Regions from separate parts of the Fictibacillus sp. WQ 8-8 genome, predicted to be linked through region 2. Evidence: a T-box and tRNA genes for the amino acid it is inferred to sense, from the RefSeq annotation. Region 2 holds a T-box; the other holds one or more tRNA genes.
What was found. The T-box of region 2 lies ahead of M1K46_RS14710 (glycine--tRNA ligase). A T-box ahead of a tRNA ligase gene usually reads a tRNA of that ligase, here a tRNA-Gly.

Region 1 (15,838 bases), on a different contig from region 2:
TTGTCCTTGAGAAAATAGGACATCCTTTGAAAGACAGTCTGGTGGCGATAGCGAAGAGGTCACACCCGTTCCCATACCGAACACGGAAGTTAAGCTCTTCAGCGCCGATGGTAGTTGGGGGCTTCCCCCTGTAAGAGTAGGACGTTGCCAGGCTATCATTTCATACATACTCGTATGTGGTTTTATTATTATTCCACAGTAGCTCAGTGGTAGAGCTATCGGCTGTTAACCGATCGGTCGTAGGTTCGAGTCCTACCTGTGGAGCCATGCTTCCATAGCTCAGTAGGTAGAGTGCTTCCATGGTAAGGAAGAGGTCACCGGTTCGAGCCCGGTTGGAAGCTCCAGTCGGCCCGTTGGTCAAGCGGTTAAGACACCGCCCTTTCACGGCGGTAACACGGGTTCGAATCCCGTACGGGTCACCAAGTTTTTTCGTTAAGAAAATAACATTCATTAATACGGAGGATTAGCTCAGCTGGGAGAGCACCTGCCTTACAAGCAGGGGGTCGGCGGTTCGAACCCGTCATCCTCCACCATTATTTATCCCAACGGCAGGCCGGTTTAGCTCAATTGGTAGAGCAACTGACTTGTAATCAGTAGGTTGGGGGTTCAAGTCCTCTAGCCGGCACCATTTTTTTATAAGTAATGTCTGAAGCCTTTTTTTATGTGGAGGGGTAGCGAAGTGGCTAAACGCGGCGGACTGTAAATCCGCTCCTTTGGGTTCGGCGGTTCGAATCCGTCCCCCTCCACCATCTTTATTTCCGACAGATTATGTTACAACACGAGCCATTAGCTCAGTCGGTAGAGCATCTGACTTTTAATCAGAGGGTCGAAGGTTCGAGTCCTTCATGGCTCACCATTTGAACTTCTGAATAAAAGATGATATCAATGGTTACAAAGTATAATATGCGGGTGTAGTTTAGTGGTAAAACAAGAGCCTTCCAAGCTCTGGTCGTGAGTTCGATTCTCATCACCCGCTCCATTATGGGGCCTTAGCTCAGCTGGGAGAGCGCCTGCCTTGCACGCAGGAGGTCAGCGGTTCGATCCCGCTAGGCTCCACCATACATAATAAGTACTGTCCTTAGACGAATGTCTAAGGGCTTTTTTATGTCTTTCAAACCTTCAAGGATTCCTGATCCAATAAAGAGGACGGTGCTTTTGTCCTAATAATTATCCATCAACCTGCTCGAAAGCGCTTACGTATCGGTATATCTATGCATATTTCTGTCCAGTTGAACCAACACGAATAGACAGGCTACAATGAATTTATAGAATTTTTTGAAACACAGCATAAGGGGAGGCCGTACAGAATGAAGAAGGATATTACGATCATCGGAGTACCGATGGATTTAGGGCAGACAAGGCGCGGCGTTGACATGGGGCCAAGCGCCATTCGATATGCAGGAATTGTGGAACGTTTAGAAGATATAAATTATAATGTCCAGGATTTCGGGGACATAGAGATTGCCCGGCCTGGGACAATAGAAGAAAAAATAGACACCAATCTTAAGAACCTTCAAGAAGTTTCAACTGCAAGTGAAAAGCTGGCAGACACGGTTTCTAATGTCATTCAGGAAAACCGGTTTCCTCTTGTCTTTGGGGGAGACCACAGTATCGCGATCGGCTCTCTTGCTGGAATTGCCAAGCACTACGAAAATCTTGGCGTCATCTGGTATGATGCTCATGGAGACTTGAATACCGCTGATACTTCACCAAGCGGAAACATTCATGGTATGCCCCTTGCAGCAAGTTTGGGAATCGGGCATGAATCCTTAACTTGCATTGGAGGATATGAGCAAAAAGTTAAGCCTGAAAATATTGTTATTATCGGTGCCCGTTCATTGGATGAAGGAGAAAAAGAATTAATCAAAGAACGCGGTATTAAAGTATACACGATGCATGAAATTGATCGGATCGGCATGACCAAGGTAATGGAGGAAACGATTGAATACCTTTCTAAAAAAACGGACGGTGTTCATTTAAGCCTTGACCTTGATGGATTGGATCCGCTTGACGCACCGGGTGTAGGTACACCGGTTCTTGGTGGAATCAGCTACAGAGAAAGCCATTTGGCGATGGAAATGCTGGCCGAGTCTCAGATTATTACTTCAGCTGAATTTGTAGAGGTCAATCCAATTCTTGACGAAAGAAACAAGACAGCGACAGTAGCTGTGGCGCTAATGGGATCACTATTTGGCGAAAAATTATTATAATTATAAATCAAAAAAACAGCTCTCGATTACGAGTAGCTGTTTTTTACGTTTGCTTTTTGGAATTCATTTAATAGAGCATCTATGTGTTGGCTGATTTCAACAATTTCTTCAGCGATTAAAGGCATAATTTTAGACATTTCATTCATTTTTTTCCGTGAAACTTCAATTTCTCTTAGCAGGATATTGCGGTCCATGTGTACACGCTCCTTAAAAAAAATCTTTAATTCCACTATTCCCTCAATTATCCAAATTAAAACTCATTTTCTAAATTTTGTACAAAACATTTCTCTATCCCTGTCTGTTTTCATGCTAAAATAAAAATTGCTCAATTTTTTATGGAATATGAAACTTTTTTGAATACTAAACGTAGAAAAATACGAACCGCAACTGGTGGTGGAAAATTGAAATGGATTCATTAATTAATAATCTGGTTACCCAAGTGAAAGCAGGAAACCAGGAGGCTTTTGAAGGTCTTGTTGAAATTTACAAAGATAAAATATACCGGCTGTGCTACAGAATGGTCGGAGACAGCCATGAGGCGGAGGACCTTGCTCAGGAAGCATTTGTCCGCGCTTACGTAAACATTGATAAATACAGTGGAAGCTATAAGTTTTCAACGTGGCTGTATCGCATCGCCACAAACTTGTGTATTGATAAACTGCGGAAAAAGAAACCGGATTACTCTATGGATGCTGAAATTCCAGGAACGGAAGGAGCAACGCTTTACAGCCAGGTGGCAGGAGCGGATCCACTTCCGGAAGAGGAAGTGGAGGAAAAGGAGAAGCGGGATCATCTCCAGCAGGAAATCATGAAACTTCCGGAAAAGTACAGGACAGCGATCCTGCTAAAGTATGTCGAAGATCTATCGCTTGAAGAGATCAGCTCTGTTATGGATTTGCCCGTTCCGACTGTCAAAACACGGATACATCGGGGAAGAGAAGCGTTAAAAAAGGTGTATAAAAAGGTTGCAAAATCGAGGTGAACATAATGTCATGTGATACAGAAAAATATATGAGCCTGATTGATAAAGCCCTGGATAGGGATATAACGGAGCTGGAGCAGAAAGAGCTGAACATACATCTGGAAAATTGCGAAGCCTGCAGAGAGCACTATTATGCCCTGAAAGAAATCATTTCCGACATGAAAGAATCAGCGCCTGTTGTTGCTCCCGACCATTTTACAGAGAATGTAATGAAGAAGCTTCCTGCCGTGAAAAAGAAAAGGATGCCGGCTCAATGGATCAGGCGTTATCCAGTCCTGACTGCGGCTGCAGTATTCTTAATCTTAATGTTCGGTTCAGTCATGGCCAATTGGAGTACGGGGAATGAACTATCAGTAGTCTCCGGCTCGGATAACGTTCAGATCAAGCCATCCACGCATACAGTTATCGTTCCTAAAGGAAAAACGGTCAAAGGTGACCTGGTCGTAGAAAATGGCGATGTTAGGGTGGAAGGAAAGGTTGACGGCAATGTCGTCGTCATCAAAGGGAAAAAATATATGGCTTCCGCGGGCCAGATAACCGGTGACAGCCAGGAAATCCATCAAGTGGTTGAATGGGTCTGGTATAAACTTAAAATGTTCTTCACAGGAGAGGAACAAAAATAATATTTAGTATCGAACTAATATGAAGATCTAAAAAGCCGCCTGTTTATGGCTGGCTTTTTACTTTTTCGGGACTTTATAACGCAGCCAAAGACACCCGGCCAGCCAGTCTCCAACTTTTATGGCAGCGGATGGGATATGCTATAATAAGGGATACCGAATAATTATGATCATTGTTGCACTACATTAACATAGAAAGAGTAGTTCCCTGAAGTGGAGTGATGTCATGTTGCCTGTTGGAAGTTTTAGTTTAGGTAGCTATATCAGCCAGATCGTTGATATTTTGCTGGTTACCTATGTTTTTTATAAATTAATAATGCTGATAAGAGGAACCAAGGCGGTACAGCTTTTAAAAGGAATTGTGGTCATTGTAGCTGTATGGCTTGCGAGCAGTTTCTTTGAACTGCGGACAATGGGCTGGCTGATGGATAAAGCCATTACATATGGATTATTGGCCATTATTATTATTTTCCAGCCTGAATTAAGGAGAGCGCTGGAGCAGCTCGGCAGGGGAAAACTGTTTTCCCGATCTGGTTTAGCTGACGAAGAGGAGATGGGAAACTCCATTGATGCGATCGTTAAGTCAACCAGTTATATGGCCAAGCGCCGAATTGGGGCCATCATATCGTTTGAAAGAGAAACCGGTCTTACCGATTATGTGGAAACAGGGATTCCTATTCATTCGAAATTGTCATCAGAGCTGCTGACCAATATTTTTGTGCCCAACACGCCTCTGCACGACGGAGCGGTTATTTTGCGGCAGAATGAGATCGTTGCGGCAGGCTGTTATCTTCCGTTGACCGAAAGCCCGTTTGTTTCCAAAGAACTGGGTACAAGGCACAGAGCGGCTATCGGTGTAAGTGAAGTGACAGATGCGATTACTGTCATTGTCTCAGAAGAAACCGGTGGCATCTCGATTACGAAGAACGGAGAAATCCATCGCAACCTGAATGAGGAAACACTGAGAGTTTTATTGAATGCGGAATTAATGGTATCAGGCAGAAATGCTTCCTCATCACGCTGGAATTGGAGGGGGAAGAAAAATGGACAAACTCCTTAAGAGCAATTGGTTTGTAAAAATTATCGCTTTTCTTTTGGCATTAATGCTTTATACCGTCCTATCCATGGAAAACCAGCAGCAATCTGACCGGCAATCCCTGTTCACCTCCGTCTCCAAGACGAGTGAAACAGTAAGCGGGGTTGCCATTACGCCTTTTTTTGATGAAAATAAATACGTACTTACAGACTTGCCCCGATCGGTGAACGTCAAGCTGACGGGTTCTTCCAATCTGCTGACGAAAGCATTAAAAGTAGACCGTCGAATGGAAGTCTATATCGATCTTACGAAGATGGGTCCAGGTACAAAAAAAGTTCCTGTGAAAATCAGGAATGTTCCGGAAGGGTTAAGAGCCGTTCCATCACCTCAGGAAGTGGAAGTAACGCTTCACAGAAAACAAACGAAGCAGATCCCGATTTCTGTGGATATCAAGAACAAGAATAAGCTGCCGGAGGGTTATGAAGCCGGAAAACTTAGCTACTCGCCGAAGAGTGTGTATGTAACAGGTCCAGAGGATTACATCAGTGATATTGCAAGTATCCGGGCATCAGTGGATGTTTCGAATGCCAAGGATAAGGTAGAATCAAGGGTGCCGCTGCGGGCTTACGACAGTCAAGGCAATCTGCTCGATGTACTGATTGATCCAAAGTCTGTCAATGTTACGGTCCCTATTACAAAACCAAGTAAAACGGTACCGCTGAGCCTGAATGAAAAAGGCAACCTTCCTGACGGGCTTACCCTTGCAGGTATAACTGTGGATCCAAAAGAAGTGACGTTAACAGGTCCTTCATCCGCCCTTGATAAAATCAGTGAAGTAAGCGGCGTAGACATAGATTTAGACAAGATTAAAGAAGATTCAACGATAGACGTTGATGTGCCTCTTCCAAAAGGCACAGAAGCTGTAAATCCCAAACAAGTCCAAGTAAAAGTGGATGTAGAGAATGACGTGAAAACAAAGACCTTTAAGGATATCCCTATTGAAATGAGGGGAGAGACTCCTGAACAGCAGGCGTCCTTCTTATCTCCTGCGAGCGGAAAGATGGATGTGACCATTACAGGCAGCAAAAAAACAGTTGATGCATTGGTGGCTTCAGATATTAGGGCATATGTTGATGTCAGCAAGCTGAAACCAGGCGAGCATACGATTTCGATAAAAGCCTCAAACTCCAAGAACCTTCAAATGAAAAAGGAGTTTACGACGGCGAAAATCAAAATCGAAACCACAGAAACCCAGACTGGCTCTGATAACCAGACTGACCAAACCACATCGCAGAGCGGGGATAAGAACAGCAATAACGAGAATAACGGCACTGCCGGCAGCAAGCCGGACAATAACCCAACCTTTTCTCAATCAAAGGCAGAGGGACAATCGGATCGTACCGAATCAATTACTGAAGGAGAGAATTAAATCATGGGAAAATACTTTGGAACAGACGGGGTAAGAGGAGTTGCCAATACAGAGCTTACACCAGAATTAGCTTTTAAACTTGGCCGATTTGGGGGATATGTATTAACAAAGGAAACCCAAAAACCAAAAGTACTGATCGGCAGAGATACACGAATTTCTGGTCATATGCTTGAAGGAGCATTGGTGGCTGGCCTTTTATCTACGGGAGCTGAAGTATTGCGTTTAGGTGTCATCTCGACACCTGGCGTTGCTTTCTTGACAAAGGCACTTGGCGCTCAGGCAGGTGTCATGATCTCTGCTTCCCATAACCCAGTCGCTGACAACGGAATTAAGTTTTTCGGAGCGGATGGCTTTAAGCTTTTGGATGAGCAGGAAGCAGAGATTGAAGCTCTCCTCGATCAGGAGAAAGACGAGCTTCCGCGCCCTTCAGGCGGCGATATCGGCTCAGTAGGCGACTATTTCGAAGGCGGACAAAAGTACCTTCAATATTTAAAACAAACCGTCCCTGGCGATTTTTCCGGTATGCATATCGCACTCGACTGCGCTCACGGTGCAACATCTTCTTTGGCTCCGCATCTGTTTGCTGACCTGGAAGCCGATATCTCAACGATGGGAACGAGCCCAAATGGTCTAAATATTAACGATGGTGTAGGTTCCACACACCCTGAAAAATTGGCTGAACTGGTCAAGGAAAAAGGAGCAGACATGGGTCTGGCCTTTGATGGGGACGGAGACCGTCTGATTGCGATTGATGAAAAGGGGAACATCGTGGATGGCGACCAAATCATGTTTATTTGCGCCGTCTACTTAAAAGAACAGGGAAGACTGAAGAACGATACCATCGTCTCCACTGTGATGAGCAACCTTGGATTCTATAAAGGACTTGAAGACAGAGAAGTAAAATCGGTTCAGACTGCTGTCGGCGACCGATATGTGATGGAAGAAATGAGAAAGAGCGGATATAACCTGGGCGGAGAGCAATCAGGACATATCATTTTCCTTGACCATACCACGACGGGTGATGGCATGTTATCGGCTATTCAATTAGCAAGTATCGTCCAGCAGACGAAAAAGCCATTATCTGAGCTTGCGGATGAAATGAAAAAGTTCCCTCAGCTTTTAATCAACGTAAGAGTTGTAGATAAAACAAAGCTTGAAGGCAATACAACGATCCAATCTGCGATCGAGAAGGTCGAAGCAGAATTGAACGGAAACGGGCGTGTACTTGTCCGTCCATCGGGAACTGAGCCGTTGGTGCGTGTCATGGTCGAAGCACCTACGAAGGAACAATGCCAAATCTATGCTGATCAGATAGCTGATGTGGTCAAGGCGGAACTTGTTTAGTCAAATGCACCCTCATTCATCAAGATAGGCACGAAACCTATGCATAAGCGTATCACCAGCGGGTTCGCTTATGCATATTTTATTAAATATTTATTAAGCTGCTTAGCAACCAATTGACGCTTAAATCGAAACAAGATATCATTAGGTTTGAATTTACTTCGAAACGGGAAGGTGGATAGAGCGGCCAATTTATTAACCTAAGCGCCTGAACTATTTTCGGACGGAAGAAAATAGTTGACGAGGAAGAGGTTCATCGATTTTTCGGCGGATGCCTCTCGGAACCAGTCACTTTCGTAAGCTTTTAAATAAAACAGGCAAGGCGACTTCCTGTACAAAATTAAAAGCAGTGGCTAACAAAATAAATCAAACATAGGTGGGGCTGTGAGCCCCGCTCACAGTCCCCCTGTTACAGAGGCAGGTGCCAGCCCATATTTTGGGCTATACCTGACCCAAGGGAGGATATATTAAATGTGCGGAATTGTAGGTTATGTAGGGAATAAGGATGCTAAAGAAATCTTGCTTCGCGGACTGGAAAAATTAGAGTACCGCGGTTATGACTCAGCAGGTATTGCTGTAGTTGATAACGACGGCGTTCAAGTCTTCAAAGAAAAAGGAAGAATTGCTGTATTGCGTGATATCGTTGACTCAGGCGTTGAAACATCAATGGGGATCGGACATACCCGCTGGGCAACACACGGAGCGCCAAGCAAGGTGAACTCTCACCCACACCAAAGTACTGCAGAGCGATTTACGCTTGTGCATAACGGTGTTATTGAGAACTATGAGAATATTAAAAGAGAATACTTACCGAATGTTGAATTCGTAAGTGATACAGATACAGAAGTTGTTGTACAGCTTATTGAAAAGTTTGTCAGCGAAGGAGAGAACGTGGAAGAAGCATTCCGCCACGCGCTTTCTGTTATTAAAGGCTCTTACGCGATTGCGTTAGTCGATAACCAAGATTCAGACACCATCTATGTTGGTAAAAATAAAAGCCCGCTATTGGTCGGCGTAGGAGAAGGATTTAACGTTGTAGCAAGTGATGCTATGGCCATGATTTCTCAAACAGACCAATACGTTGAACTGATGGATGAGGAGATCGTTATCGTAACACGTGACTCCTATACCATCAAAACACTGGACGGCAAAGAAGTAGCACGTGATCCATACACAGCTGAATTGGATGCAAGTGATATCGAAAAGGGAACGTACCCTCACTATATGCTGAAAGAAATTGATGAGCAGCCATTTGTTATGCGTAACATCATCAAGCAGTATCAAAACGAAGAAGGCAATCTTAAGCTTGATGACGATATTCGCAGCGTGATGAAAGGTGCAGACCGCATTTACATCGTGGCTTGCGGAACAAGCTACAATGCAGGACTTGTAGGTAAACAGCTGATCGAAAACATTGCCAATATCCCTGTAGAGGTTCATATTGCCAGTGAATTCGTTTATAACATGCCGCTTCTTTCTCAGAAGCCATTGTTCATCTTTATCTCTCAATCAGGAGAGACAGCCGACAGCCGTGCGGTATTGGTAGAAGTGAAAAAGCTTGGCCATAAAGCGTTGACGATTACTAACGTTCCTGGCTCTACCCTTTCAAGGGAAGCTGACCATACACTTCACCTATATGCAGGACCTGAAATCGCAGTAGCATCAACAAAAGCTTATACAGCGCAAATTGCTGTCCTTGCTATTCTTGCCGTTGATTCTGCTCGTGCAAAAGGCATCGAGCTTGATTTCAATCCGCTTCAAGAGCTTGCGATTGTGGCAAACGCAATGGAAACATTGACAGACCAAAAAGAAACTATGGATCGTGTAGCACAGGAATACCTATCAGTAACACGCAATGCCTTCTTTATCGGCCGTGCGGTTGATTACTTTGTTTGTTTGGAAGGTTCTCTAAAGCTTAAAGAAATCTCTTATATCCAAGCAGAAGGCTTTGCAGGAGGAGAACTTAAGCATGGTACGATTGCTTTGATTGAAGAAGGAACGCCAGTTATCGCTCTAGCTACACAAGAACACGTGAACTTGAGCATCCGCGGAAATGTAAAAGAAGTAGCAGCCCGTGGAGCAGAAACTTGCGTGATCAGTACAGAAGCGACGAAGGACGAAGGCGACCGCATCGTACTTCCAGAAGTACATGAGTACCTTACTCCGCTCGTATCTGTTGTACCGCTTCAATTGATTGCTTACTATGCAGCACTTCACCGTGACTGTGATGTTGATAAGCCGCGTAACCTTGCGAAAAGTGTAACAGTAGAATAAGTATTAAGTAAAAGCCAGTGGAAATTTACTGGTGTTTTACGCTAAAATAGCATTTTACTAGATAAAGAAGTCCTTTACTGAATAATAAAGTGCTTTTCTCCCTTGGAATTTAACTTCCAGGGGTTTTTTCATTATGGAGCACTTAGTGAAATATTATATGGATATTTCACTCTTATAGCATTCCACTATGAAGCAGGCTATGTCCTTGATCAAGTGTTTAGCACAACAAAAAAGTTTGACAAGTATCAGTAAAGAACTCTTTTATCTTACAACAGAAATGTCTTTTTAAAACTAAGTTGTACCCTGGCTGTCCAAGAAGTCTGTAAGCTGTTGATTTCCGTTCCAGGGTGCTCGCTTTCCGCGGGGCGTGCGGTGAGCCTCTTGGCGCTAGCGCCTACGGGAGTCTCACCTGTCACGCTAGTCCCGCAGGAGTCTCGCACCTTCCACTTCAATCAACTTTTCATTGAAGATTTTCAAGCCAAAAAGGAGCTGCTGAAGGTCAATTTTCGACTTTCAGGACAGCCCCTTTTTTTGTAGTAATTATTTCAAGTTATTTTTACATCAACTAAATCAGACAACTTAATCCTATGTACTTCTTTGTGGTTATCGACAATTCTCAATTCTTTTTTATAAATGGTGTCTTCAAATTAAACCCGTCGGTGAACAAGTTTAAAGTGGCTTAAAATTAATTATAACTGAAATAACATCTAAATACATATGAATCGTTCACAATTATCATTTAATTAACGAAGTGAACGCTTCCATCATCCGTAATATAAATAGATTGATGGCTACTTAAATATTTCAGTGCATCTTTCATTATTCCATGCTCTTTTAAATCAGCCTGTCCACGTATGTAAGTGTGCACATCTAAGATCAGCACATAGGAATAGCATTGCTGGCCATCGATCGGCTCAACATTTGAGAGCTGAAAAGCATCGCCATACTTTTCTTTAAACCATAACTTTGCCTGTTCATGAGTCTTAAATGAAGGGATTTTTGCTTCGTCAATTACTCCTGCAGCGTACACTCCTACACCAACTCCTTTATGTAGATTTTCCCTATAATCATTCGCTGCCTCAGGATGAATTGCTGTTGGTCAAATCCTTTGTAATTTTAACCAGCACCAATATATATAGATATTATTTGATCAGAATAGTGCTGAGATGTTATTTGAAGGTGTGTTTAAGCTCCGCGAGTTTATAGAACAAGAGGCATAAATAATCACGAAAATGAGCCAAAGGTAATTGTTTCAGGAGGTGAGTCTAATGAAGAAAAAGGACAAGGACAAGCTACGTAAAGAAATTTTAGATTTTGAAGAAGGCTTTCCAGATGGTATTTATGGATGGCAGCTTTTTTTATGTTTTAAACATGACAACAAGTATGGTGACAAAATGCCCTTTTCTTTTAATTGAAGTATGGTGTGTAAACGCTTTATTATTAGAGCATAAGACCTATAGATTGTACGAATAGTACCAAATAGGAAAGGGGTTTCGATTGATATGGCAAGTTCTGAACAGACAAAGACAGGCGCTAAAGTAAAAATACAGCGGTTTGGCAGCTATTTGAGCGGTATGATCATGCCAAACATAGGGGCGTTCATCGCCTGGGGAATCATCACGGCATTATTCATTCCTACAGGATGGCTTCCAAATGAAGATATGGCAAAACTGGTTAGCCCGATGATCACTTACTTGCTGCCGCTGCTTATCGGATTTTCAGGCGGACGCATCGTTTATGACCTGCGAGGCGGTGTCGTTGGTGCCACGGCAACGATGGGGGTTATTGTCGGAGCTGACATTCCAATGCTTCTAGGTGCCATGATTATGGGGCCTCTTGGCGGGTATGCCATTAAGAAGTTTGACAAGATGATTGAAGGAAAAGTGAAATCCGGCTTCGAGATGCTCGTGAATAACTTTTCCGCCGGGATTATTGCCGGAATTTTAACGATTATTGCCTACAAAGGAATTGGACCGGTTGTATTAACGTTAAACAAAACGCTTGCTGCAGGAGTACAGGCTATTGTAGACGCACACTTGCTGCCGCTGGCCAGCATCTTTATCGAACCAGCAAAAGTGTTATTCTTAAACAATGCCATTAACCATGGGATCTTAAGCCCGCTGGGAATTGAGCAAGCCACCAAAGCAGGAAAATCCATTCTGTTCTTGTTGGAATCCAATCCGGGACCAGGGCTGGGTGTCCTATTGGCTTACATCCTTTTTGGAAAAGGAATGTCGAAACAATCGGCACCAGGGGCTGCCATTATCCATTTCCTTGGCGGGATTCATGAGATCTACTTCCCGTATATTCTGATGAGACCGTTACTTCTTTTAGCGGTAATCGGAGGCGGTGCTTCCGGTGTATTCACTTTCTTGCTGTTTGACGCAGGATTGGTAGCCGCTCCGTCACCAGGAAGTATCTTTGCTCTTATTGCCATGACACCGAGAGGACACTACCTTGGGGTCATAGCTGGAGTTCTGGTTGCGGCAGCCGTATCCTTCTTGATTTCTTCTGTCATCTTAAAATCTTCCAAACAAACAGATGAAGATGATTTGACAAAAGCGACAGAAAAAACATCTGCACTTAAAGGAAAAGAAAGCCGTGCTTCATCACTTGTCCAACCGAAAGAAACGCAAGCGCAACAAACGTCTGGTGGTGCCAGGCACCACATCGCTGTAGAAAAAAGCCGTGCCGACGTTCAAAAGATTATTTTCGCTTGTGATGCAGGTATGGGTTCAAGTGCAATGGGCGCCTCAATCTTAAAAAACAAAGCACGAAAAGCGGGACTGGATGTATCGGTGTATAATACATCGATTACGAATATTCCCGCTGATGCAGATATCGTCATTACGCATAAAGATTTAACAGACCGGGCGAAAGCAAAACTGCCGAATGCCGAACACATTTCAGTAGAAAATTTCTTGAACAGTCCTAAATATGAAAAACTGCTGAATGAGTTAGTAGAAAGCAAAGGTACAACAGCATCTGCCGAGCCTGAAGGTATGCCAATCGCAGAAAACGAGTATGAAGACGTTTCGAAAATTATCTTTGCCTGTGATGCGGGTATGGGTTCGAGTGCGATGGGAGCTTCTATACTCAAAAATAAAGTTCAAAAAGCAGGGCTGGATGTTTCCGTGTCCAATACTTCGATTACCAATCTGCCCGCTGATGCAGACTTGGTCATCACCCACAAAGATTTAACCGATCGTGCAAAAGCTAAACTACCGGGCGCAAAACATATTTCAGTTGAGAACTTTTTAAACTCACCGAAATATGAAGAACTGCTTGAGAAGTTAAAAGCAGCCAAAAGCCTGCACTGATCGAAAAGTCCGGTTCCCAGGAATCGGACTTTTTCTATACTTTTTAAATCATGGCAACAATGATGATGACGAAATCGGCTTTTCATTTCGTTGTATTAAGGAACGGCGGGGCTTTATTATTTAATTAAGGGTATACAAATTAAATATTGTCATTAACGTGGAGTGAAGAACATGTATATATCGGCAAGAGAACGACTGATATTTGAAATCTTATTATCTAAAAAAGAAGAGATGACGGTCAAGGATCTTGCGGATGAAATTGATGTGAGTACCCGGACGATCCACCGTGATCTAAAAGAACTTGAAAATACGCTAAAAGAGTATGAACTGGAGCTGATCAAAAAATCAGGAGTGGGTATACAGATCATCGGGGACGAACAGAGAATGGAAGAACTGAAGCTGGCGCTGTTTCATTTATCGTATAACGAGTACACGCCTGAAGAGCGGCAGACCATGATTTTTTGTTCCCTTCTGGAAGCGAAGGAACCGGTTAAGCTTGTCTCACTGGCTCATGATTTAAACGTGACCATCGCTACGATCAGCAATGATTTAACAAAATTAGAAAGCCGTCTGCTTGAATTTGATCTGACCCTTGTTAGAAAAAGAGGATACGGGGTAGAAATTACAGGGGACGAAAAAGCAAAAAGAAGAGCGATGAGCCAAATCATTGCGCAAAATCTTAACGAAACTGAATTCTTATCACTCGTAAAAGAAAATATCCAGAAAAAATCTCTTCATACGGCTGATTCCATTTCTGAGCGGTTATTGGGACTCGTTGAAAAGAACCGGCTATTGACGGTAGAGAAAGCGATCGAAGAAGTGAATGAAGAGCTTCCCTATCCCATTGCAGACAGTGCGTATATCGGCCTGGTCGTCCATCTGACACTGGCCATCGAACGAATTCTGCAGGGAGAAAACATCAATATGGACGAGGCTTTTCTGGAGACGTTAAAGACTGCACCGGAATATAAGGCAGCTGAAAAAATTATTGAAAAGCTGAAGAAGGTCATTCATGCCGACATACCTGAAGCAGAGGTAGGCTATATTACGATGCATCTGCAAGGTGCCAAGCTTAGGCAGGACAAAGGATACTTGCTGGAGGAGTCGAGTTTTCAAACGGCTTTAAAAGCGAAAAGCCTGATGATGTTTGTCGGTGAAAAGACCGGTATTGAACTTTTAGGGAACGCATCGCTCTTTCAGGGGCTAGTTACGCATTTAAAACCGGCGCTGTACCGGATCAAGCAAAACATGGGGATCTCTAACCCGCTCATGCCCAAGATTAAAAAAGATTATGAAGATCTCTTTCACATCGTACAGGATGGGGCCGCAGCTATTTTTCCGGATTTGCATATTCCAGATGAGGAAGTGGCCTATCTTGTCATGCATTTTGGTTCCGCTTTGATGAACGGGCGCCATGCTGAACGATTGAAAGCTTTAGTGATCTGTTCTACGGGTATTGGGACGTCCAAAATGCTTGCGACTCGACTGAAACGGGAAATACCTGAAATTAAGGAACTGAAAAATGTATCACTCTTTGAATTGAATGAGATGGACACGGAAGAGTATGATCTTGTCATTTCTACGATACATCTGCCGGATTATCATTCTCCGTATATTGTCATCAGCCCCATCCCTAATGAGGAGGAACTGCAGAAGGTTAAGCAATACATCGCAGAGACAGCCGGAGCACATTCAGAAGAGAAGCGTTCGGCTTTGCTCGAAACCAGCACGGGGGAAAAAGATCCTAAACAGTTTTTGGAAGGGCTGGAGAGCATCAAGAAGTATACCGATGCCATCGTGGACCTCTTACAAGGATTTAAACTGACCCCTGTCCATGGCCGGAAAGGCGTTGAGCTCATCCTAAAGGAAGCCTGTGAAGCTCTGGCTGCAGCAGGTGCCCTGCATAGCAGCGAACAGGTTGCTGCTGCACTGTTTGAACGTGAAAAACTGGGCGGACTTGGGATACCGAATACCGAGCTTGTGCTTTACCATGCACGCAGTGATGAGGTCGTTAAACCTTCCTTTACCATTTATGGGCTGGAAGATGCCGTCAGGGTGCCCGCCATGGATCAGACTGTCATTGAAGCTGACAATATACTGCTTCTGCTTGCGCCCAGCGAGTATTCAAGCCAGGGATTAGAGGTACTCAGCTTTATCAGTTCCATTATTATTGAAAACGAACAAAGCATTGCGCTGTTCGAATCAAAGGATGAACAGAAACTATCGGCCTATCTGGCGGAAAAGTTTGATCAGTTTTATAAAGAAAAACTAACAGAATTAAGGAGAGGATAATATGTCATCAGTGTTAACGAAAGAAAACATCCTATTAAATGCGGAAGTGGAGAGCAAGGAAAATGCGATCCGATTAACCGGAAACCTGTTAGTGGAAAATGGATATGTTGAACCGCAATACATTGAAAAAATGCTGGAGAGGGAGCAGCTGACCTCTACGTATATGGGGAACTTTGTGGCCATCCCGCATGGTACGGAGGATGCAAAGCAAGCGGTCAAGGAGTCAGGGATTGCTATTATCCAAGTGCCGGGCGGAGTGGAATTTGGACCTGGAAATGAAGTGAAACTGCTGATTGGAATTGCCGGAAAAGGCGACGAGCATTTGGAGATTCTT
Region 2 (8,415 bases):
CGATCAAGAACGCAAGTGTTACACGGTCTGCGCCAAGTGAAGGCTCGATGCAATAAGGGATGTAACGGTCATTCGTTTCTTGATCGATATAGTTAAAGTCTTCACCAGAGTGCTCGCTGTGGCGCTTAAGGTCAAAATCAGTACGGGATGCGATGCCCCAAAGCTCTCCCCAGCCAAACGGGAACTGGTATTCAAAATCTGTCGTAGCGTTGCTGTAGTGGGAAAGCTCTTCGGATTCATGGTCACGCAGGCGAAGCTTATCCTGTTTCATGCCAAGATTCAATAAGAAATCGTGAGCATAATGCTTCCAGAAATCAAACCATTTCAGTTCTTCGCCAGGCTTGCAGAAGAACTCTAGCTCCATCTGTTCGAACTCACGGGTACGGAACGTGAAGTTACCAGGTGTGATCTCGTTACGGAAGCTTTTGCCGACCTGAGCGATCCCGAACGGCAATTTCTTTCTCATCGTACGCTGCACGTTTTTAAAGTTTACAAAGATCCCTTGTGCTGTTTCGGGACGAAGAAAGATTTCGTTCGTGCTGGATTCCGTTACACCCTGGAACGTTTTAAACATCAGGTTAAACTGGCGGATAGATGTAAAGTCGTGCGCATCACAATCCGGACATGCGATGTTATGCTCTTCAATCAACTTTTCCATTTCATCGAAAGAAAGCCCGTCAACAATCTTCTCGATTCCTTTTTCAGCAAGTGCATCTTCAATCAATTTATCGGCACGGTGTCTCGCTTTACATTGCTTACAGTCGATCATTGGATCATTGAAGTTTCCGATGTGTCCAGATGCTACCCATGTTTGCGGGTTCATGAGAATCGCTGAATCCAAACCAACATTGTATGGAGATTCCTGAACAAACTTTTTCCACCAAGCTTTTTTCACGTTGTTCTTCAGTTCAACGCCGAGCGGGCCATAATCCCACGTATTGGACAAGCCTCCGTAAATTTCTGAACCCGGAAAAATAAATCCACGCTGTTTTGCCATGTTGACGATCTGTTCCATTGTCACACTCATGACCATCTCTCCTTTTTTAGTAAATGCTAATTAAATCAACCAAAAAAGCCCTCATCCATAGACAAATATCCTTGTCCAGGGACGAGAGCTTATACTCACGCGGTTCCACCCTAATTGATGCTAAAAAAAGCATCCGCTTTGGTCAATTAATCGCTCGAGACTGCCGTTTCTCTGAACTTTTGTCCGGGCTTCCACCACCCCCGGATCGCTTTTCAAAAGCACCTCAGATACTATTCGTCTGTCATAGCTTTACATGTTTAGATTATGGGGAAAATAGTACAATTTTTCAGCGGCATTGTCAAGTTTTTTCAGCCAGTTGGCCCTTTCCCCTATTATAAGCCAGAAGTTTCCGGTTCATTCAAGAGGATTGAAGGGTGTTTACTGTGGGTGTTTTACATGCCGATGTTTCGGATTCACATGCCAATCTCACTCAATTACAGGCCAATTTCTCAGACAGCACTTCACGTTATCAGCAAAGAGTTTTTTATCTTTACTTATCAAAACCCGCCAAAGCCTCCATAGCCGCCTGGAAAGCCGCCGTATCCGCCCGGGAAACCGCCGTATCCGCCCGGAAAGCCCCCGTATCCGCCCGGGAAACCGCCATAGCCGCCAGGATATGGTGCAACCCCGCCGTACCCGTAACCGTAGCCGTAAGCGAACGGACGGGGAGCAAGGGCAAACCCTGCAATGGAACCGAGTCCAAGACCTACCAAGGCTGCACCAAGGACCGGAAAGAACCGCCCTGAACCATCGTCATGATAGGGAAGGAGATAGACATTTTCTGTATCAACGCTTTGGATGGAGCCTCTATAGACACTCCCGTCATGGGTGGTAATTTCAACGTCTTGCCCAATATGCTGACAGCAAAGACCGTAATATTGTTCCTTCAAAAGTAAACCTCCTCTTTACCCTGATTACACTACTTACCCTGCATCTTATGCAAATTGTGGAAAACGGGTGTGGACAGCAGTCTGCCCGTTTCAACTATTGGAGCAAATGGGTATATAGAAGATAGAAACCTTGAAAGGGGCTCCTTTATGGAAAAAGATTTGTCACAGCACAAAGAACATGCCCAAAGAAAAGCAGAAGAATATAAAGATGAAGCTGCACCATGGATCGTCCGGATGGCCCGCCTAGGCCATTTCTCAAAAGGAGCCGTTTATATTGTCATTGGAATACTTGCCGTAATGACAGCATTCGGTTTGCAAGGTAAATTAACCACTTCCTCAGGTGCCCTCTACACCATTGCCAAGCAGCCCTTTGGCTCTGTCATGCTCGCTGCGCTGGCTGTAGGACTTGCAGGCTATGCACTGTGGCAAGTCATCATGACGGTCTTTGACCCCGAGCATAAAGGAAATGACGCAAAAGGATGGATGGCGCGAATCAGTTATCTCATCATCGCTGCTATATATTTCAGTCTATGTGTAAGTGCAATCAAAATAATCTTCAGAGCGAGTGCCAACTCGTCAAGTCAAAAATACCAGACCTTATCCGCAAAAGCGCTGGCACAGCCCTTCGGACAAACAATCATTGCGGTTATTGGTGCTGTATTTATCGGTATAGGGGTTTATAACTTCTACAAGGCCTATACGGAAAAATTCAAAAAAGGGCTTAAACGTCATGAGATGAATCAAAAAGAATGGAAGACCGCACGTTATATCGGGAAGTTCGGACTTTTTGCACATGGTGTAGTATTCGCCATCATCGGCATCTTTTTAATCAGAACAGCCATTCAGGCAGATCCAGATGAAACAAAGGGGCTGGATGGTGCTCTGGCTGAACTTGTAAAGCAGCCGTTCGGTCCAGTGCTCCTTACTATCGTCGCTCTCGGACTGGTCGCTTATGGCGCCTACTTGCTCTTTGAAGCGAAGTACCGAAGACTCGATCCTTAATGATAAAACAGCCTCGTCCCTTTTGGACGAGGCTGTTTTCATTTACCAGGCTTTAAAACTAGTTTTTCTCCGTTTTTGAAGCTGGATTCATTCGTTTCCGTTACATGATAGCGGCCTGTAGTCCAATCTTCAATCTGGTTATCATACCACTTGCTGAGGACATGTCCTGACTGTCCTGGACCGACGACATTGTAGGTTTTCGTCAAGTCTGCAAGATCAACAACCGTTCTCCAGGCAGCTCCATGGTTCACTTTCCCTGTAAGAGAATCCCAGCCTGCAGCACCTACTGTTACCCTGCTTCCTCCCATCGGCGTTTCTTTTGGATTAAACAGCAGGTTCAGCGGCTTTATCGCTGATAGAGGATGATCAAACGGCAATGTATGATACGTTCCCCACTTCCACTTATCGGGATTTTCACCCTGCAGCTTCTCCACCTTTTTAACCGTTCTGCTGAAGGAGATTGTTGCGGCTTTGTCCAGCCCCCCTGCCTCTTTGATCCAGGGACCTTCCTTACCCTCGGCCGCATGACGGATCAGTTCATCCACGACTTGAGCCTTGCCGTCAAACAACGGCATCATCTTTTCATCAATCTTTTTTTCAAAGAGAACATCGCTGAACTCTGGCATCCATAAGTTGAACAGCAGGGGTGCAGCAAGATTTTTGTCATCTTCATGATTCCAGTCTTTCAATAGTTTTACCGCTTTTCTGCCGTTTGTTCCAAGGTCTGCAGTCTTCAAATGGGAGAGAAGGATCGGCAGCATTTCTTCTGCCTGAAGATTTTTCCTGTCGAACTGCAGCTTCTGCATATCTTTTAAGGATAGCTTTTCTTTGGCTGACAGAACATCTTTTATTCGCTGCTCCCGGTAAGGCTGGGCCCATGAATCAGTAATGTGGTACGGGTAGTCGTCACCGATCACTTTATTATTTGCCGTTGCAATAAATCCTTCTTTTGGGTTCACGGCCATCGGGAGCTTATCCCAAGGAATATAACCCTTCCATTCATATTTCTTTTCCCAGCCCGGTACAGGGACAGAAGCATATTTCTCTTTACGGATCGGAATCAGTCCATTGGCGCGATAGGCAATTGTTCCGTCTTTAGATGCGAAGACAAAGTTCTGGGCCGGTGTATGAAAATAAGTCAGCGCCTTTTTAAACTCATTCCAGTTCTTTGCTTTATTAAACATCAGTACAGCCTGAAGTTCCGTTGAGGGCTCAAGTGCCGTCCATCTCATGGAAAGCGCCGTATTCTTTTGCTTGTCATAAGCAAATTCGGACATGATCGGACCGTGACGGGTAATCGTGACTTTGTAAGGAAGGGTCTTTTGATCTTTCACTTTTATATTTTCTGTGATGATTTTGGCTTTCTCCCATTTTCCTTCATACAGAAATTCATCCGGATGATCGGAATTTCTTTTTTCAATGTAAAGGTCCTGAACATCGGGTCCTACATTTGTGACTCCCCAGGCAATCTGTGTGTTCCGGCCAACGATAATTCCCGGAACCCCCGCAAATATGACACCGCTTACATTCATGCCGGGTGCTTTTAAATGGCTTTCGTACCAGATCGATGGCGTGCTCAATCCAAGATGAGGATCGTCTGCAAGATACGGCAGACCAGATTTTGTTTCGGTTCCGGCCACCACCCAATCATTCGAACCGTTGAATTCATTAGGAATGACCGCTTTAGCGAGGCTGCTCTTAATATCCACCTTTGCTTTGCTTGCGATATCAATGATCTCTGCTCCGCCCTTTGGATAAGAAGGGAAAAGATCAAGTGCGCTGCCCTTTGGGAAATTCTGCAGCAAGTAATGCCTGAATGCCTGTCCTTCCCAATGTCCGCCAAGATCAAAGGCCATATATTTTCCAATGGTCAATGAATCGACGGGCGTCCATTTCTTTGGCTTGTACCCCACCATCAAAAATTCGATCGGAAGTGAATTGTTCTTTTCGGCATCCCTTAAGTAGGCGTTCACGCCATCCGCGTACCATTGCAGCACTTGCTTCGCTTCAGAAGAATACAGTTCATACGATGCCTCTGCGGCTCTTCGTAAACCAAGCGTCCTGAAATAACGGTCCTTTTCCACCGTTTTCTCACCGATTACTTCGCTTAATTGTCCTGACGCCTGGCGCCTGCTCAAATCCATTTGAAACATCCTGTCCTGAGCCGTAACGTATCCTTGGGCAGTATATAAATCTTTTAAACTGCCAGCCTTGATATGAGGTACACCGTTCTTGTCACGGACAGCTACTGCCGTTCCGGAAAGTGATGGAACGGTTTTTGTACCGCTCACAACTGGAAGGCTCTTTCTTAGTATCCAATAGGCAGCCGATCCCGAAATGGCAGTAACGAGAAGCAGTCCTGCCAGCATAATCACGGCCACTCTTTTCCATTTTTTCTTTTTCGGTATCTGTTTTTCAATTTGAATAGCTGTTTCCACCTGTATTCCCCCTCTTTCTTTATGGCTTCTTTACTCTTGTCTTTTTTCCTTCTCCTGTAAAATCCAATTTTAAGAAATCTCATATGCCCTACAAAAGTTTATATATTTGATAGAAGAAGTAATGATGGTTTAAAATGGTTACTTTGAAAGGGGGAGCCGTATGAAAAAATGGATATGGCTGACGCTCATCCTTTTTGCATTATGTACGCTGGCTGCTGGAGGGTGGTATTACTATCCCCAGTTTAAGATAGATCGCCTGAAGGCACAGAATGCCGCAGTCACTGAATCCGCCGGGACGAAATCCCATTCGGCTGATGTTTCTTATATTCAGCATTTAAAAACCTTGCCTGCAAAAGAGATTCATCATCTAGCTTTGGGAGATTCGGTCATTCAGGGCCGAGGTTCTAATCAAGGCGGTTTTATTAAAATAGCCAGCAGTAATCTGGCTGTCCTTACGTCTAAAAAAGTGCAGCTAGATAATCAGGGAATTTCAGGAGCAACCAGCCGTGATCTGCTTAAACACATCTCATCCCCAGGTATGTCGGACCGGATAAAATCTGCGGATATTATTACGATCAATATCGGGGGCAACGATCTGGTGAAGCTTGCTTTAAAGGAAGGGCCTGTCCAGGCACTTCAGGATTATCAAAACGTGAAATCTGCTTATGAAGAAAATTTAAATAAGATATTTTCATTAATTCGAAAAGAGAATCCTGATGCTATTCTCGTATACAATGAATTGTATAACGCTGTGGACTCGGGAGAATCCTTTTATCCGGCAACTAAAAAATTGCTGAATGACTGGAATCTGATTGCCTATGAAACAACAGCCAAATATAAACCATCTGTTGTGATACCGAGCAGCGAAGTGCTTAAGCCCGAAAACAGGAAAGAATGGATTTATGATTCTATTCATCCCAACGACAAAGGCCACGAACTGATTGCGGAGCAGATGATTAAAACACTTAAAGCTCCTTATAAGAAAAAATAAAAGGCATTGTCCCGGCAGAGGACAATGCCTTTTCATCTTTATTCAGCGAGCATAAAGTCACGATAAACAAAATTGCCGTCTCTAACCGTCTCACTTCCCTGAACCACTTCAATCTTTTGCCTGAACAATGGCCCCCCAATTACAAGAGTATGGAATTCTCCGTTTTCTCCGCATGGATCTACGTTCTCGGGTAAATCCGTTCTCCAGTCGCCGTTGATCTCACGGCCCAGAAAATCTTCATCCAGCTTCGTTCGATCAAGAGTAGTAACGACGGTCCGATATCCCAACGCGAGAAATTCGTCGATGAGATCCTCTGACTTTGCGCCCCACAGAGGGAAAACAGCTTCCATTCCAGCCAGTTTTAATTTGGCCTCCCTGTACTCTCTGATGTCAGCAAGAAAAATGTCTCCAAACATCACGTGCTGAATGCCGGCTTGGCTCACCTTGTCCATTTCTTCCCGCATCCGCTCCTCGTAGATCTCATTCGTGCATACTTTTGGAATTCTAACTTTACGGACAGGAAAGCCAAGCGCGTTTGCCTGCGCATCAAGAATTTCCTCCCGAATGCCGTGTATGCTCGTCCTTTTAAAATCCTCATTGACTGTCGTCAACAAAGAATCGATTTCATATTCCTTTGATTCCAGCAATTTATGAAGAGCCAGCATGGAATCTTTGCCCCCGCTGAATGAAACTACAATTTTTTTTGTCATCGTCTCACTTCCTTTTGTATCCTAATTTTGGTGTAATTGAAATAGATGGTCTACATATGATTATAAAGCAATGAGGAGGAGAGAATGGAAGAACATTTGGAGTATACAGAAGAAATACCTCAGCCATTGGTGAAGAAGAAACGTGCCTATCCGGTGACCTGGGGAGGATTCATCGGCTTTTTTGGTGCTTACCTTGGATTCATCATCTTGTTTTCATTGCTGACCGGCATGTTTTACGCGCTCGCAGCTGTCATTTTTGGTTTTTCCATGGCTGGATTTGAAAAAAGCCCTGTCTTCTTGCTGATTGATGCTTTAACGTTCACTGCAGTCATGCTCGTCTTTAAGCGCACCCGTCAATTTATGTTCCAGAAACTAACGCTGGGTGCCCTGAAAAAGAAGAGAACCTACTTCTTGATGGCTTGGGCTCTCATCATTTGCCAGGTATCACAATATCTTATTTTTGAGGTGCTTCATCTCGAAGATCCCGGATCAAACGGAGATGACCGCCTTTTTACAAGCGGGATTGGTATCGCAGGTATCGTTATTGTTATTTTTTGCGCCTGCATTGCTGCACCTGTAACTGAAGAATTGGTCTTCCGGGGATTTCTGTTCCGTTTCTTTCATGAGAGATATCATTTTATTGCGGGGCTGGTTGTTTCTTCTGCTGTCTTTGGCTCTTTGCATATCGGTTATCCGCTGGCTGCCGGTATCATGGGCATAGTTTTTGCTATGCTGTTCTACTTTACTAAATCTCTCGTTCCCGGCATGCTTGTCCATGCTCTATGGAATACGTATGTCTCCATTGTCGAGCTTCTTTCTTAATTGTATTTAGCAAAAAAATAGAGGCACCTTTGTAAAGGTGCCTCATATGTATAGGGGATTTATATTATCTCACCTTTAAATCTTATTGATAAGCATCAAGAGACTTGCGACTTGGTGCCTATTTTTGCTTCTTCATGGCATTACAGCCTTCAGTCAGACGATATAACTAAGACCTTTACGCTAGCCCCATAATCCTTTAACCAGCTGATCGCCTTTTATGAATCCGTTAATCCCGTTCTTCTCAAGCAGATAATCCACAACCTCCTGCCGATCCATCCCTAGAGTCTCCAGCCCTTTGGCGATCGTCTTAAGGTAAGCAAAGGAAGGAGGCACAAACTCTTCTTCCCCCATATCATGGTTGGATGTAAACGTGAAAATCGGCTTGCCTTCGCAATCTCCCAAATAAACGATGGTTCCGTACCATCCCTCCGTTAAGGGAAGAAAACGGGATTCCTTAATTCGGGCGAAATCAATCTCTAAACCATCGATGCCGTTTTCCTGTGAAGCAACATCCATAAACTGCTCTTCAGAAATC

Region 1: it encodes a tRNA-Gly, which carries the amino acid that the T-box ahead of M1K46_RS14710 (glycine--tRNA ligase) is inferred to sense. The anticodon was not compared.

What each region holds. Positions count from the first base shown of each region.
Region 1 covers NZ_JAMXKG010000017.1:180-16,017, forward strand. Annotated here, with positions in the region: rRNA gene rrf (5S ribosomal RNA) at 38-153, shown strand; tRNA gene M1K46_RS22065 (tRNA-Asn) at 193-267, shown strand; tRNA gene M1K46_RS22070 (tRNA-Thr) at 269-344, shown strand; tRNA gene M1K46_RS22075 (tRNA-Glu) at 348-422, shown strand; tRNA gene M1K46_RS22080 (tRNA-Val) at 458-533, shown strand; tRNA gene M1K46_RS22085 (tRNA-Thr) at 553-628, shown strand; tRNA gene M1K46_RS22090 (tRNA-Tyr) at 666-749, shown strand; tRNA gene M1K46_RS22095 (tRNA-Lys) at 781-856, shown strand; tRNA gene M1K46_RS22100 (tRNA-Gly) at 906-979, shown strand; tRNA gene M1K46_RS22105 (tRNA-Ala) at 984-1,059, shown strand; gene rocF (arginase) at 1,308-2,210, shown strand; gene M1K46_RS22115 (aspartyl-phosphate phosphatase Spo0E family protein) at 2,237-2,404, opposite strand; gene sigW (RNA polymerase sigma factor SigW) at 2,617-3,192, shown strand; gene M1K46_RS22125 (anti-sigma factor family protein) at 3,198-3,815, shown strand; gene cdaA (diadenylate cyclase CdaA) at 4,042-4,872, shown strand; gene M1K46_RS22135 (CdaR family protein) at 4,856-6,277, shown strand; gene glmM (phosphoglucosamine mutase) at 6,281-7,621, shown strand; gene glmS (glutamine--fructose-6-phosphate transaminase (isomerizing)) at 8,090-9,892, shown strand; gene M1K46_RS22150 (hypothetical protein) at 10,632-10,922, opposite strand; gene M1K46_RS22155 (hypothetical protein) at 11,161-11,307, shown strand; gene M1K46_RS22160 (PTS mannitol-specific transporter subunit IIBC) at 11,395-13,212, shown strand; gene M1K46_RS22165 (BglG family transcription antiterminator) at 13,384-15,504, shown strand; gene M1K46_RS22170 (PTS sugar transporter subunit IIA) at 15,506-15,838, shown strand, end outside.
Region 2 covers NZ_JAMXKG010000006.1:99,355-107,769, forward strand. Annotated here, with positions in the region: gene M1K46_RS14710 (glycine--tRNA ligase) at 1-1,027, opposite strand, end outside; T-box leader at 1,102-1,281, opposite strand; gene M1K46_RS14715 (hypothetical protein) at 1,525-1,917, opposite strand; gene M1K46_RS14720 (DUF1206 domain-containing protein) at 2,065-2,919, shown strand; gene M1K46_RS14725 (penicillin acylase family protein) at 2,958-5,363, opposite strand; gene M1K46_RS14730 (GDSL-type esterase/lipase family protein) at 5,518-6,348, shown strand; gene M1K46_RS14735 (diphthine--ammonia ligase) at 6,387-7,058, opposite strand; gene M1K46_RS14740 (CPBP family intramembrane glutamic endopeptidase) at 7,143-7,880, shown strand; gene M1K46_RS14745 (hypothetical protein) at 8,061-8,415, opposite strand, start outside.